DNA from 2 places in the Virgibacillus tibetensis genome. Region 1 is predicted to be linked to the other one. Evidence: a T-box and tRNA genes for the amino acid it is inferred to sense, from the RefSeq annotation. Region 1 holds a T-box; the other holds one or more tRNA genes.
What was found. The T-box of region 1 lies ahead of QGM71_RS00825 (valine--tRNA ligase). A T-box ahead of a tRNA ligase gene usually reads a tRNA of that ligase, here a tRNA-Val.
Positions count from the first base shown of each region.

Region 2: it encodes a tRNA-Val, which carries the amino acid that the T-box ahead of QGM71_RS00825 (valine--tRNA ligase) is inferred to sense. The anticodon was not compared.

Region 1 covers NZ_JARZFX010000001.1:165,047-173,562, reverse strand. The annotation lists gene QGM71_RS00840 (bifunctional folylpolyglutamate synthase/dihydrofolate synthase) at 55-1,335, opposite strand; gene QGM71_RS00835 (ATP-grasp domain-containing protein) at 1,397-2,287, shown strand; gene QGM71_RS00830 (ATP-grasp domain-containing protein) at 2,301-3,173, shown strand; gene QGM71_RS00825 (valine--tRNA ligase) at 3,197-5,845, opposite strand; T-box leader at 5,894-6,136, opposite strand; gene QGM71_RS00820 (hypothetical protein) at 6,292-6,480, shown strand; gene QGM71_RS00815 (phosphotransferase) at 6,477-7,490, opposite strand; gene spoVID (stage VI sporulation protein D) at 7,734-8,516, opposite strand, start outside.
Region 2 covers NZ_JARZFX010000003.1:83,278-91,793, forward strand. The annotation lists gene QGM71_RS08670 (pyridoxal phosphate-dependent aminotransferase) at 1-56, opposite strand, end outside; gene QGM71_RS08675 (manganese catalase family protein) at 646-1,530, opposite strand; gene QGM71_RS08680 (DUF2642 domain-containing protein) at 1,585-1,824, opposite strand; tRNA gene QGM71_RS08685 (tRNA-Val) at 2,013-2,084, opposite strand; gene QGM71_RS08690 (ABC transporter ATP-binding protein) at 2,498-4,228, shown strand; gene QGM71_RS08695 (ABC transporter ATP-binding protein) at 4,218-6,044, shown strand; gene QGM71_RS08700 (alpha/beta hydrolase) at 6,125-6,850, shown strand; gene QGM71_RS08705 (YjcG family protein) at 6,998-7,516, shown strand; gene QGM71_RS08710 (GNAT family N-acetyltransferase) at 7,570-7,935, shown strand; gene QGM71_RS08715 (DUF421 domain-containing protein) at 8,102-8,516, shown strand, end outside.

The DNA of each region.
Region 1 (8,516 bases):
ATGTCACGAATCCCAAAAAAATTTCTACATAAATCACTGTATTATGCAATAAGTTTACTCCTTGTTAATAAAATAGGTTCTGACAAATGCAATAAAATGCAGTGAACCAGTAATAAAGTATATTGCATCTTTTTTGTGGGTGAGTGGAAGAACTTCTTTCCAGTCATGTAAACAGGATTTATTGCCCGAGGCAGTCATATTATATAGTTCCTCTGCTGACGCTGCTCTCGGATGATTAAAAGTAGTTAATGCTATTGATGAAAAATGCTTGCTTAACTGTTCAAGCATTGCAGCTGTATCTTTATCTTTAAACGCAGCAAACAAGAGATGTCTCTCCTTATTACTGTAATTAGTTAATACTGTCTCTATAAAAGATTGAATTCCTGCTGGATTATGTGCTCCATCCAAAATTACTAGAGGTTCATGCTGAATGATCTCAAATCTGCCAGGTACTTGAATATTTTTAAATGCTTCGATACACCGTTCCATGTCTATGGTATAACCGATTTCTTTTAGTTTAACTAATGACATGTATGCCATTGAGGCATTCTTCACCTGGTGTTCCCCGTACATTCGTATAGCAATATCTATCTTAGTGTCCCTACTATTTTTCCATACAAATCTTTGCAAGTTATCAGCAGAGGCCTTGACTTCATATATAAAATCCTGACCCATCTGGTGCAGGCTGACCTGTTTTTCTCTGGCTTCCTGAATAACTACTTCTCTTGCTTCATTAGCCATATCCCCTACAATTGCAGGGGTATCCTGCTTTATTATTCCAGCTTTATGATAAGCTATTTCACGTAATGTATCGCCAAGAAAAGAAGTATGATCCTTCTCTACATTTGTTATAATGGACATAATTGGAGAAATGCAGTTGGTAGTATCTTCTCTGCCACCCATACCTGCTTCAATTAGTATAATATCAACATGCTTCGTAAAATACATAAATGCCATGGCAGTAATTATTTCAAACTCTGTAGGAGACATCCCTTCTCTGTCTAAATGCAGAATTATAGAATGTATTTCATTAAGTATATCAACGAAAGATTCTTCTGATATGGAAGTGTTATCTTTAAAGATATGACCAGTCAGACCATCAAGACTTGGCGATGTAAAGACACCTACACGATAGCCATTGATCTGGAGTGCCTTCTTAATAAACTCTATCGTTGAACCTTTTCCATTCGTTCCCGCTATATGGAGTGCGGGGGTCGATTGTTGAGGATTTCCCAAAGAGTGAAGTAAATACTCCATACGATCTAAACCTGGCTGAATTCCTAAGAATTTCCTGCTTTCAAAGAATAGTTTAACCTGCTGGAAATTTTCGAACATTGGTACACCACTTTCTTTAAATAGGTATTAATTATAAGTATAGCAGAAAGGATATCATCAAATGAATCTACATGGTTGGATTATATATAACGGTAATTTACCGGGGAATAAGTTCCTTGACTTTGCTCAATGGATACAAGCAGCCGCTACCAGAAAAAACAGTACAACAACTATTTATAAAAACAATGAATTGCTCTCTTATTTAGGTATTGGACAACTTGAAGTGTTGCGACAAGACAAAAATAAGTTGCCTGATTATGTTGTTTTCGCTGACAAGGATATCTATTTGGCTAAGCAATTGGAATACCTTGGAGTCCCTGTTTTTAATAGTGCAGAAGCAATCGATATCAGTGATGACAAAATTGCCACCTATCAACGTTTAGCTGTTAAAAACCTGCCAATCCCCAGAACAATTATAGCGCCGAAAATATTCGTTTCTGGACAGTTGGATAAAACGACTGTGCAATTGGCAATGGAGTCATTAGGTTTTCCGATGATTATAAAGGAATCATTTGGATCGTTCGGCGAACAAGTATATTTAATATATACGGAAGAAGAGTTATACAAAATGGTTGAGTCACTACAGGGAAAAGCATTTATGTTTCAGGAATTTATTTCTTCAAGCTATGGAAATGACTTACGCCTGCAGGTTGTAGGTGACGAAGTTGTGGCTGCTATGAAACGAAGTGCTTCAGACGACTTCCGTGCAAACGTAACTGCAGGTGGAACAATGACTGCCTATAAGCCAACTCAACAAGAAGAGAAGCTGGCAATTGCTGCCACTCAAGCAATCGGTGCAGACTTTGCAGGAATTGATCTATTATTCGGCCCGAATAATTCCCCTATTGTATGTGAAATTAACTCCAATGCCCATATTCGTAATATGTTTGACTGTACGAATATCAATGTCGCAGATTATATTATTGGTTATATTCTTAACAGGTTGAATTAGGGGTGAGCAGCGGATGATGAAACATGGTTGGTTAATATACAGCAGAACAGATATTAAACAAAATAAATCCTATATTAATTGGTTTATTGAAGAAGCAAATTCGCAAAACCTATCTCTCGAACTTATTGTCAGGGATGAACTGACTATAGGCATTATAAATAATAAACGGTCAATTTATCTAAAAAATAAAAAAATCAAACCTCCGGATTATGCAATAATTCGTACGATCGAACCTTTGTTGAATCTGCATTTGGAAGCTTGTGGAATCAGGGTTTTTAATAATTCATATATAGCACGCATTTGTAATGATAAAGCGTTAACCCACCATTATATGCTAGACTTTGATATTCCTATGGTTAATACCGTTTTCTTCAAGAAACATACAATGCCGTTAACTTCTCCTCTCTCCTACCCTTGTATCATAAAAGAAACAACGGGAAAAGGCGGAATGCAGGTCTATTATATTAAGGACAAGCACAATTGGCAGAATCAGATGGAGAGTTTGTCTACAAGCGATTTTATCGTTCAGTCCTGTGATGTACAACTTGGAAAAGATATTCGGGTTTTTGTTGTAGGGAAGGAAATTATTGGTGCCGTTATGCGCTACAGCACCAGTGACTTTAGAGCCAATTATAAACTCGGTGGGTCTGTAAGTTTGTATAATCTCACTAAACAAGATGCGGATATGATAGAAAAGATTATTTCTCATTTCGACTTTGGAATGGTTGGTATCGATTTTCTAATTGGCAAGAATGGGGAACTTCTTTTTAATGAAATAGAAGATGTAGTAGGTTCACGCACATTGAGTGTTGTCAGTAACTTAAACATTTTACAAACGTATGTTACACATATAAAGTCAGAATTGAGAAAACGGGATATCAACTAAACAGTTGATATCCCGTTTCACTGTTATCCTTTTAATTCATTTAAACGTACTTTCACTTTAGATTGTTTTTCTCGGTAGTCCTGCTCTTTTTGCTTCTCCTCTTCTACAACTTCTTGAGGGGCTTTTTTAATAAATCCTTCGTTTGCTAATTTATTTTGTACACGCTCAACCTCTTTTGTCCACTTCGCCAATTCTTTTTCCAGCCGTTCTATTTCTTTATCAAAATCAATCAATCCTTCAAGTGGCAGGAATAATTCAGACCCGGTAATTACTGCAGACATGGCTTTATCCGGAACATCAATCTTAGTAGAGATAGTCAACTCGCTTGTATTACAGAATCTTTCTAAATAAATTCGATTGCTCTCAAGCTCACTTACAATAGTTTCATTTTCAGCTTGTATTAGAAGCTTAATTTGCTTGGACATCGGTGTATCAACTTCTGCACGTATATTACGAACAGATTTAATAATCGAAACGAGACGTTTCATTTCATCAGCTGCTTGATCATCATGGAAATCCTTACGTACCTCTGGCCATTCAGCTACTGTAATTGATTCTCCTTTATGAGGAAGTTGCTGCCATATCTCCTCCGTGATAAATGGCATGTATGGATGGAGCATACGCATCGTCTGATCTAGTACATGGGCCAGCACGGATTTTGTTGTTCTCTTCTTTGCTTCATCCTCACCGTATAGTGGGAGCTTAGCCATTTCGATATACCAATCGCATAATTCATCCCAAATGAAGTTATACAAGTGGCGACCTGCTTCTCCAAACTCATATTTGTTTGTATTTCTTGTTACATGCTCAATGGTTTCATTTAAGCGAGTCAATATCCATTTATCTGCTAACGATTTTTCACCCGAAAGATCGATGTCTTCATACGTGAAATCTTCCATATTCATTAATGAAAAACGCGATGCATTCCATACCTTATTAGCAAAATTCCAAGTCGACTCCACCTTTTCCCAATGAAAACGAAGATCCTGCCCAGGAGTTGAGCCTGTTAATAGGAAATAGCGTAGTGAATCTGCTCCGTATTCCTCTATAACATCCATTGGATCCACACCATTACCAAGTGATTTACTCATTTTACGTCCTTGGGCATCACGGATTAATCCGTGAATCAGAACATCTTTAAATGGTTTTTCACCAGTGAATTTCTTTGATTGAAAAATCATTCGTGCTACCCAGAAGAAAATAATATCATAGCCTGTTACCAATACATCTGTTGGAAAATGGCGTTTGAAGTCTTCTGAGTTCTCATCTGGCCAGCCCATTGTTGAAAAAGGCCAAAGCGCCGATGAAAACCATGTGTCCAGTACATCTTCATCCTGCTTCCAGTTTTCTATATCTTCTGGTGCCTCTTTTCCTACATAAATTTCATTTGTCTCTCTATGATACCATGCTGGAATACGGTGTCCCCACCAGAGCTGTCGTGATATACACCAGTCACGAATGTTTTCCATCCATCGCAAATATGTGTTCTCAAAACGCTGTGGAACAAAGTTAACTTTGTCATCACTTTGTTGCAGTTCTATTGCCTCGTCAGCTAACGGCTGCATATTTACAAACCATTGTGTTGATAAATATGGTTCAACTACGGCGCCACTGCGTTCTGAGTGACCAACCTGGTGAGTGTGATCCTCTATTTTAAACAATACATCAAGCTCTTGAAGGTCCTTAACAATCTTCTTACGACAGTCAAAGCGATCAAGATCTTTATATTTGCCTGCATTTTCATTCATGGTGCCATCTTCATTCATTACTAATACACGTTCTAAGTTATGACGATTACCAATTTCAAAATCATTCGGGTCATGGGCTGGCGTGATCTTAACTGCACCTGACCCTAACTCCATATCCACATAGTCATCAGCAACAATTTCTATCTCCCGGCCAACAATTGGTAATATTACTGTTTTACCAATTAGATCTTTATAACGCTCATCTTTCGGGTGAACAGCAATAGCAGTATCGCCAAGCATTGTCTCTGGCCGCGTTGTTGCAATTTCAATTGTTTCATTACTGCCTTTTAACGGATAACGCATATGATAGAACTTTCCCTGAACTTCTTCGTAAATTACTTCAATGTCGGAAAGTGCTGTCTTGGTTTTTGGATCCCAGTTAATTATATATTCTCCGCGATATATCAGATCCATCTCATACAACTTAACAAAAACCTCTCTAACAGCCTCCGATAAACCATCATCTAACGTGAATCTTTCACGGGAATAATCAAGGCCGAGACCAAGTTTTTCCCACTGGGAACGGATAAAATCTGCATATTCCTCTTTCCAGTCCCACGCTGTTTCTAAAAACTTTTCACGACCTAGATCATAGCGGTTTTTACCTTGATCTTTTAACTTTCCTTCTACTTTTGCTTGTGTAGCGATACCAGCATGATCCATACCAGGGAGCCATAATACATCATACCCCTGCATCCGTTTCATACGTGATATAGTATCCTGCATTGTCGTATCCCAAGCATGACCTAAGTGTAATCTACCGGTTACATTCGGTGGTGGAATCACAATGGTATACGGTTCTTTTTCAGGTTCCCCTGTTGCTTCAAAGTATTTTCCCTTTAACCAAAATTGATATCGATCTTTTTCAACTGCCTGCGGGTTATATTTTGGTGGCAGTGATGGTTGTTGATTTTTATTTTCCATACTTGTTCCTCCTTTTTAATTCCAAACAAAAAACCCTATTCATCCAAAATAAAGGACGAAAAGGGTTAGCTTCCGTGGTACCACCTTTGTTTACAAGCTCAATAAATAAACCTGTACACTCAACTAATTTGATAACGGTCTGCTCAACCGGCCTTCTTCTACTGGTAGAATACGTTCAAAGACGCTGCTTCAAGGGTGACCTTCCAAAATAACCGTTCCTGGGAAACTCTCAGCTCACGTTTCCCTCTCTTTAGGTGTTTATTTCGTACTCTTCCCTATCATCGCATTTATTGTACATAATTGAATTGCTTTAATACCTATATTTTATAGTTAACGCAAACTAACGTCAACTATTATTACAGGTATTGCACAAAACAACCGTCTATATACATATTATATAAGATAAAGGCATAACAAGTGAGGAATTCATAAAAAGGGGTGATTATATGGCTCGTTATTATCGTTATAGACTGCCACCATGGGCAAGAAACTGTATCATTGTTGTGGAGAAAGTTACTTTACCTATATTGATCTTTCAATTAATTCGTACTTTATTTTTTCCAACAAGCCTGGATGTTTTTTTATTAGGTTTACTGGTTGGTCTGTTTATTGCTTTTCATCAGGGTTGGATTTAACTCTCAAGATCTTCTAATGATATCGTCTCATGTTCAGTCTCAACATAATTTGACCATTGAAGTCCAAATCGTATTTTCCTGTATGCATGCTGCAGCTTTATGATTTGGTTAATCATCGTTTCTTCAGAGCTTTTTTTACTATAGTCTTGAACAATCCTGAGGTAGTCTATTGGATTCAATAAATGGATGGATAGCAGATAGAGTTCATTATTCGATAACTCATTTTCGTCATAGTATTTCTCAAACAATTCAATGATTTCGTTTGCAGGAAAGTCAAAATTGGCTGCCTCGCAATTAAAGAAGCCAGCGAGATCTGTGACAGCATGACCATAAGATGCTTTTTCCCAATTAATTATATAAAAAGTCTCAGCATTTATAAGATGAGAAAATTTTAAATCACCATGGCATAAACTATAATTCCATGCTGTTTCTTCCTCTTGCCCGTCAACAAATTGATCAATTCGCTTAATTGATTCTCGTAAGGCCAACTCAAGATCTCGAAAGTGTGTGCAAACCAGCAGTTCGATTGGAGACATATATCTGGTTCGTTCAAACAAATCGACAAACTCGAGTAATTTATTCTGTGATGCCAGACAGAATGATTTATAAGTATGGAAATCACTGATCATTTGGTTAGTTGAAATAGATTTAGTTCGTTTAGTTTCGGCATGAATTCTCCCAATTGTTTGATAAAAATTCACAATTGGTTGTTTAGTTGAGTGTGATTGTTCTGCATTTATCCAAGGAGTTAAATAAAAGATGCCTTGTTCTGTTTCTTCGTATATTTCCCCTCTTTGCGTTAAGTAAACCGGTACAATTGAAGTGATATTATGATTGTTAGCCTGCTGGTATACGCTATGGAAATGATACTTATTCTGCATGGACAGAGAACTTTTTTTTAAGGCATATGTAATATTTCCATCACTCACTTTGTAAAGTTTACCTGTTATTTTTTCAACATCTATAGGGTAAATGGCATAAGAACGTAACACATTATTAACTACATTCATCTTTTACCTCACCACCTAAAATGAACTGCCTCCGAGTACCCAAAAATACAAACCGTGTGGCGACATATGCTGATCATGCCCCCACACGGACGATTCAATAATACACAAGTAGTTGCTTGCATAAAACTGCTGGTGTGACTATAGTGTTTACGAAGCAATTTAAATTACAGCCAAAAACTCACATGGTTATTAAGGGAATTACTGCTAATTCTTTCTGCAGTTATCGCTGGAAATCACATATCTTCACCTTTTTTTAGTTGGTATATATAGCAGTTGCCCTTCAGATACATTATATTCCTCATCATCCAATCGGTTTTGTTTTATCAACTGCAATGTTGTTATTTTATAACGCTCAGCTATTGATTCAATCGTATCTTTCTCCTGTACAATACAAAGTCTCATTTTTGTATATTGTTCTTCAGTAGAACTTCTGAACATATCAGATAAATAACTTACATCTTCCACCTTTTCTTTTTCTGAACGACTTTCCATACTTTCGTAGTCATCAGATTCATAATGTGCTTCTGAAGAAATAGCAGAGCTTTCATCCGATTCCGGTGAATACGCTTCCTCGTTTGATGACTCCTTGCCAAAGAATTCTGCAAATGTTTTACTTTCTTTGTATTTCCAACGATCCTTTTCTTTCATTTCTTTATTGGTTTCTGTGTTGGTTTCTGTGTTGATTTCTGTATTGCTTTCTGCAGGTAATGAAGGTATATTTGTTGTGTTACTAATCTGGGGATCATTGATCGATTCGGCTTCTTCTTTCCGCTTAATCTCGAATTGAAAACTTTCCTCCGGTATATTTTGAGGACTGTTTTCTTCTTGTTCCTGGTCTTCCTCTTTATTGTCATTTTCTGCATAATTATTAATACCGTGAATTTCAATTGTGGAGTACAATCTCAGTTGACTTTGATCAGGTACTTCATAATCAAATGACTCAATATAAACAGTCACATCGTCTATATCAGCTACGCGATATGTTGGAACAGAAATTTCCACAGGGAAGCGGTGGGAAAAGGAAGC
Region 2 (8,516 bases), on a different contig from region 1:
GCAAAAAACTGCTGCGGCAACCGCTTCAACGTATCCGAAAACTCAAAACGCTGCACAACTCTCACTCCTTTTGGGAAGGTGCACTTCCCGGTGCCTGTCACTTCCCGGTTTTTGTCGAATAATATCACACTTATTATATCGTAATTTTAACTTTCGCATTATTTTACCAATTCGTCAACTGAATCAGTGTAGTACGCTTCTGTGTAATGCTAATTTTTTGAACTATGTATGTACGAGAGTGATAGTCCGACGAACACCACCATAGTTGAACAATCCAACCAGCTTGTGAATCGCAATAAGCAACAAATAATTCATTTAAAATGTTATGCCTTAAGTGGAACGGCGAGGATAAGAAACATGTCACCATGAATTATGCAGCAAATAAATGATCGCTCTATTGAAAAACTGCCCCATTCCTCTACGAGTGAGACAGTTTGTTAAATCTAATAGTTCTAATTTGGTCACTGGATAAATTTCTTGAATGGCGATTTAGCCCTTCCCCTAGCCACGAGATAATTAGAAAACTTGGCATTCGCCAAGCCTTTGGGCGATGCCTTAGTTGCACTTATGCAGAAAGAAATATGGTTATGCTTTCTTTACTGCCAAATAAGGGATAACTCTATTAAAAGTTATCCCCTTAACAACCTATAACCCAGCCGACTTCTGCAACCGTCTGGCAATTTCCATAAAATCCTCCTGTGAAATACCAGGTGCAAATTCCTCAGGTACCGCTTCGTAATCTGGAACAGGTGCCCCCTTTGGTACTCCGTGAATGACTTCGAGTTGCTCCCCAGTCTCGGGATGCGTCCCCTTCCAAATCTGACTAATATCTCGATAATCCCGTTCACTAAAGGTGTAGAGCCTGCGATGCGCACCTTCCGCTTCAAACTTTCGCGTTGTATCAAATACACTATTATCAAGATTTGGGACCGGGAGCATTTTTGTTATATTAACACCTGTTGCTACTTCAAGTGCCTTTCCATAAGCAACAATATGTGTCCCACCACGGACTAGCAAGTATCCGATCATTTCTCTTGCGGTAGGATGGTCAGTCATTTCATATACCCTCATTTTATGTGTACGTGCTCCTATTTCCAAAAAATAGTTATGCAATAGATCAACTACTAAGTTTCCACTATTAAATACATTGTCCCCAGTCCATGCTCTCCCATGGGAATCACCTGGTTTGGCACTTTGTGCTGTATCAATAAAATGGTGATGACTTCGTTTATCTACTGCATTTCGCATCGGGGCAATATCAGGATCTCCCGGAAAGGTGCTACCTTCCATCATAATATTGATTGTATGAGCGACAAGCTCAACATGCCCGAATTCTTCAGCTGTAATACTGGCAACTAAGTCGTAAAAAGGTTTCAGCTTCTTTTTATTTTTAAAGTTAAATGACTGGTACATATAGTTATTTAATGTCGACATTTCGCCATACCTTCCGCCTAAGAGCTCTTGTACGGCAGAGGCGGCATCCGGATCTGCTTCCTTCGGTCGTGGTAATTCGATGGCAATTTGATCCATTCGTTCGATCAAATTTATTTCCCCTCCTTCATTACTATGCTTCTTAAAAATTGGTTACTCAGGTAGAACCCAAATTACCTGCTGCATCCGTATATGAAAATAACGCCTTTCAACCTCTACAACTACATGATCCGGGTATACACTTTTTAACGTACCGCGGACACTGTCCTTAATTGTTTGCACAACTACTACTCTATCCATACATTGCTGCAGCATTTGATACAAATACGGGTCAACGTGTGTCATCATTTGCGGTGCTTGCACATGTCTTTCCTCGTCATTTGAAGCGCTCATCCATGAACCTCCTTTTGCTCTCGCAGTATAAAAAACCCCTTCAACATCTAGTCTATTTCAGAATAAGCATGTCTTATAACCAGCAATTGTTAAGTTAAAAGGTAATTCAATAAAAGTACCCGAGCTTTTTCAGGGTACACAAAAAGCCACTTCTCAAAAAAACAATTGAGTAAGTGGCTTTACACGAATGAGCCGTACTGGATTTGAACCAGTGACCCCTTGCCTGTCAAGCAAGTATTCTCCCGCTGAACTAACGGCTCATGATATAATAGAACTCACTCTTAGACTATCGAGTGAGTAAATAACAATAATACTACTATATAGAATGTGCTTATTTCTGTCAATACTAACTACGGCTTAATACGGTTCCTGTCACTTCCCGAAGGAGTGCTGCTAAGCCGGTAGTATTCCGCTTTTCCAACTGTTTTCCCAGCGGCCCGGAAAGCAAATTAGAGTGGTTAACACCGATCGTTCTGCGCATAATATAGTTAATTCTGCGCTCCCAATTGTTTTTTGCGGTCGCTGTCTTTGAGGCCTGACTACCGGGATAACATCTTCCTCTCACCCATCGGCAAAAATAAGCTTCGTAACCCGAAATAAAAAGTTGGATTAAATCCCCAAATACTATTATAATAGTATAAAAATTGTTTCTATTTACGTATGGAGGGTCATCGTGAGAAAAGTTTTTTCGTTTTTAAAGCCATATAAACTTCCTATTGGCATTGCTTACACGCTTATGCTAGTTGAACTTGTAGCTGAGCTGCTGCTTCCTTTTTTTCTTGGAAAAATGATTAATGATGGGATTATTAATGAAGATTTAAGTACGATCATCATGTGGGGCGGTATTATGATTGGCCTCGCACTGGTTTCATTTGCTGCTGGAATAATTAATTCATTTTACGCTTCCCATGTCAGCTGGGGTTTCGCATTTGATATTAGAGAAAAGTTATTTAAAAAAATCCAGGCCTTTTCATTTGCTAATTTAAATAAATACCCTACTTCCGGTCTTGTTACACGTTTTACAAATGATGTACGCCAGATTCAGAATACCATTTTCATGGCTTTGCGAATTATGTCAAAAGCACCACTGATTGTAATTGGTGGCGTTATTATGGCATTTGTTGTTAATGCGAAACTTGCAGTGATCTTCCTGATTACTGTTCCGCTTCTGATCGGGTTTTTACTTTGGGTATTGAAAGTTGCCAGCAAAATGTTTGATAGAGTACAGAAGAATGTAGACAGTGTAAATCGAGTCATGCAGGAGAATCTTGCAGGCATGCGTTTAATCAAAGCGTTTGTCAGACGAAATCATGAGGAAAGCCGCTTCACTAAATCAAACGCAGCATTAGCTGACCAGACACGTACGACATTCCGTTTTGTTGAGTCGTCCATGCCGATTCTTTTATTTGTCATGAACCTGAGCTTAATTTTCATCATCTGGTTTGGCAATATGCAATCTATCGCGGGCGAAACATCTGTCGGGGACGTCGTTGCCATCGTTAACTATGCGCTGCGAGTATCAATGGCTATCTCTATGTTCACATTCATTATCATGGCCTTTTCACGTATGAAGGCTTCCGCTTCCCGTTTGAGCGAAGTACTGACGGTAGATGTTGATTTAATTAATCATAACGACGCAAAGGAAGCTACGGAGGTTATAGATGGGAAGATCGAATACGAGCATGTTGCATTTACATATCCAACAGCAGATGAGCCAGTGCTGACTGATGTAAGCTTTACTGTAAACCCAAGAGAAAAACTGGCGATTATCGGTGCGACTGGTGCCGGCAAGACATCGTTATTCCAGCTTATACCACGTCTTTATAACGTAACAAAAGGAGTATTATATATAGATCAAAAGCCAATTACATCCTATACCTTAGATCAGCTGCGTGGGAGCATTGGCTACGTTCCGCAGAGTCCGCTTCTTTTTACTGGATCAATTAGAGATAATATTGCCTGGGGCAAGGAAAACGCAACCCGTGAAGAAATCATCCAATCTGCAAAGGATGCTCAAATCCACGACACGATCATGGACCTTCCAGACCAATACGATACCCGTGTTGGCCAAAAAGGTGTTAATTTATCCGGTGGTCAAAAACAGCGAATTTCCATTGCTCGTGCACTAATACGCCGGCCGAAAATCTTGATGCTGGACGACAGTACCAGTGCGCTGGACTTAGCAACAGAATCAGAGCTTTTAAGAGCGATACAGCATTACCATTGCACAACGATGATCATCACTTCTAAAATATCAACAGCAATCAGCGCAGACCGCATTTTATTAATGAATGATGGGAAAGTGCTTGCAATTGGCACACACGAGGAACTATTAAATCAATCAAGCCTTTACATGCGAATAGTGGAATCCCAGTTTGGAAAGGAGTATGCAAATGCGAAATAACCAGCTGAAAGAGCCTTTTCTATACGAAAAAATTCCATTGGAAAAAATAACAACTGATAAAAAAAAGAAAGCCAAAAATACTGCAGGAACCATTAAACGAATTTGGACGTATTTAGCAAGGGAAAAAGGGAAGCTGCTGCTGGTTATTTTTATGGTTCTGATCAGCTCTGGTTTAAGCTTACTCGGCCCTTTTATGATCGGAATGGCCATTGATGATTTTATTGTGACACAGCAAAGTGCCGGGTTAGGTATCTTATTGATTTGGTTAGTGGTTATTTACTTATTCCACTCCTTATCAATATTCCTGCAAAATTTCTGGATGGTCGGGATTGCACAGAATACAGTTTACACACTGCGTTCCGATTTATTTCACCAATTTCACCGTCTGCCCATCTCCTACTTTGATAAACGGCAGCACGGTGAATTAATGAGTCGTGTTACGAATGATATTGATAATGTGAACAACACATTAAACCAATCGGTTATTCAGATTTTTGCAAGTATCTTAACGCTGGTTGGTACCGTTTCCGTTATGCTGTATCTAAGCCCGATCTTAACATTAGTAACCATGTCGATTATTCCATTTATGTTTCTCGGGATGAAATGGATAACGAAACGAACCGGCCCATTATATAAATTGCAGCAAAATGATTTGGGAGAAGTAAACGGCTATGTAGAGGAAATTGTTTCCGGACAGCATATTGTAAAAACATTTTCCCAGGAAAACCGTGTTATCCGTGAATTTGAAGAAAGAAATAAGAAACTGAACCGTTCTGGATTCTGGGCTTTAACCATCTCAGGCTTTATTCCGAAAGTCATGAACATGCTTAACTTCCTCAGTTTTGGCTTAATTGCATTGGTCGGTGGTATTCTGGCTATTAATGGAACAGGAATTGTGACTGTAGGTATAATTGTTATTTTCACAGAGTATGCACGTCAGTTTACAAGACCGTTAAATGAACTTTCTAATCAATTTAACATACTTCTTTCTGCTGTGGCGGGAGCTGAACGTGTGTTTCAGGTAATGGACGAAACGCAGGAAGAAACAGATGAAAAGAATGCGAAGGAATTACCAAGCACTACTGGAAAGGTAATCTTTGACAACGTCTCTTTCGCTTATGAGGATACACCCATTTTAAAAGAAGTAAGTTTTGAAGCTAATCCGGGTGAAACTGTGGCCTTTGTAGGTCACACAGGTGCCGGGAAAACAACGATTATTAATCTCATTTCGCGTTTTTATAACTATGACAGCGGGAAAATAACATTAGACGGCATCGATTTAAAAAATATCAAACGATCGAACCTACGTAAACATATGGCATTTGTTCTACAGGATTCCTTTTTATTCCACGATACCATTCGGGAAAATATTCGGTATGGTCGTTTGGATGCGACGGATCAAGAGGTAATTCAGGCTGCTCAGGATGCGAATGCCCATGATTTCATTGAGCGTCTCCCTGATGGCTATGATACGGTTCTGGACCAGGAGGGAAGCGGTATTAGTCAGGGACAGAAACAGCTGTTAACCATCGCAAGAGCCCTTCTCGCAGAGCCATCCATTCTTGTCCTGGATGAAGCTACAAGTAATATTGATACCATCACCGAGCTTAAGATTCAGGATGCGTTAAAACGCCTAATGCACGGAAGAACAAGTTTTGTCATTGCACATCGCCTGAATACAATCCAGGAAGCGGACAATATTATCATGCTGGAGGATGGTGAAATTATTGAAAAAGGCAGTCATGACAACCTCCTAAATCAGTATGGGAAATATTATGAACTGTATAAAGGGCAATTATTAGAAAAAGCAACTTAATAGGATTATAATGGGGCTGTAATAGATTAGACACAGCTTAGAAATGCTAACAGACATATATTTTAATTGAGGTGTACGTAATGGGCAGAAAAGGTTCAATGATTGAAAAAGAGATCGAAAGCAGTTATTTGAAAGAAACCATGAAACTAAAACTGTACCAGCCAGAGTCGTTCTCCCCACTGTATAAATATAATATTTGTATTATGCAGGATGGAAACGATTATTACCAAATGGGTAGAGTAGCCACATTGAGTGACAAACTGCACGACAGTCAGGAAATTACGAATACTGTTTTTGTTGGCATTCATTACCAGGATAAATACGACCGTAAAAAGAAGTATCATCCAAGTGGAGAGCAGCAGGATGCATATATTAAGTTTTTAGTAAATGAGGTTGTCCCCCTATTGGATGATATGCTTCCAACCTACCATATGGGACAATCACGTGCATTAATGGGAGACTCCCTTGCAGGTACATTAGCATTGATGACTGCACTTAAATATCCAAATACGTTTGGAAAAGTGATTATGCAGTCACCCTATGTGGACGATACCGTGCTAAACGCAGTAGAAAATGCCAGCAGTATTCATTCCATCGATCTGTACCACACCATCGGTACAGAAGAAACTGATGTTGATACAACTGATGGCAAGAAAGTAGACTTCTTAAATCCAAATCGCAAATTAAAAGCACTTCTTCAGGAAAAAGGTGCCAATTATGTTTATTATGAATTGGAAGATGGAGAACACACATGGAAGTATTGGCAAAAGGATATGAAACGCCTACTAACAACCATGTTTAACTAGGTCCAATGTATCTTTTTTCAAAAAATTACAAAATAAAGCCTTATTAGACTACGTTTTTGTTATAATAAAGAATACAACCGATATTGATGTACAGATGTGCACCATATTTATACGTAACAAGAAAATATAAATAGGAGGTTTTCATTTATGAAATACGGTATAGCCATTTTCCCATCAAAGTCTATTCAAGATGAAGCAAATTCATACAGAAAGCGTTATGATCCTCATTATGCATTAATTCCACCACACATCACGTTAAAGGAAGCGTTTGTGGCGGATAATACAACAATAGACAATTTAGTCACAGAATTAAAACATATAGCAAATGACACCAACCCATTCACAATTAATATTAATAAGGTCAGCACATTCGCTCCTGCGACGAATACTATTTATTTTAAGGTAGAGCCTATTCAGGAGCTTATTGATTTATACGAAAAAATGCATCAGGGTAACTTTCCAAAGAATCAGGAATATTCGTTTGTGCCCCATATTACAGTGGCTCAAAAATTAGTACATGACGAGTACTCTGATGTATTCGGCAGCATGCAGATGAAGAAAATTCAGTTTGAAGATGAAATTGATCGTTTCCAATTATTATATCAGTTAGAGAATGGGTCATGGACCGTTTATGAAACATTCGTATTCGGAAAGGAACACGTGTGAACGTAAAGGTCGTTGATACACAACAAGAGAAAGAACAAGCTTATCATGTTCGGATGATCGTATTCGTAGAAGAACAAAAGGTTCCTCCCGAAGAAGAACTTGATGAACATGATAAAACAGCAATCCACTTCATCGGCTATGAAAATAACGAACCTATCGCCGCAAGTCGCCTGCGGTTTGTTGAAGGTTATGGGAAGCTGGAACGAATCTGCGTTCTTAAAAACCACCGTGGTAAATCCCATGGCAGACAAATCATTCTAGCAATGGAAAAATTAATTTCATCTAAAGGCTATTCAAAAGCTAAACTGAATGCACAAACACATGCTGAAAACTTTTATCAACGTCTGGGGTATAAAACAATATCCGGAGAATTTCTGGATGCCGGCATCCCCCATGTAACCATGGTTAAAGACTTATAACAAACATGAATTAGTTTTTGCTAATTACTATACAAACTATTCAAATGAGAGCGCCCCTAACTATCGGGACGCTCTTTTTTTTGGCTTATAATGTCCCTACAAACTGAATTCTTTTCATTTAATTGGTTATGCTAAATTGTGATGTTTTTTATAGGGAGGACAACAGATGCAGCAATTTTTACCGATGTTTTACGAAACCTTATTTGGGTTCACGGCATTGTTTATCTTGACTAAGGTATTAGGTAAAACCCAAATTTCTCAATTAACTGCCTTTGATTTTATTTCAGCTATAATTTTGGGTGAGCTGGTTGGAAATGCTTTATTTGATAAAGAAGCAGGCATTCCTGAAATAGCATTTGTAATTGTATTATGGGGATCGCTGCTTTACATTACCGAAATTATTTCCCAAAAGTATAAAAGAACACGCTCCCTAATAGAAGGAAGCCCAGCCATCATAATCCATAAAGGAAAATTAATTCGTGACATCATGAAAAAGAACAAGCTTGATATTAATCAGCTTCAAAACCTTTTGCGCTCAAAGGATGTTTTTTCTATTCAGGAGGTTGAATACGCGTTATTAG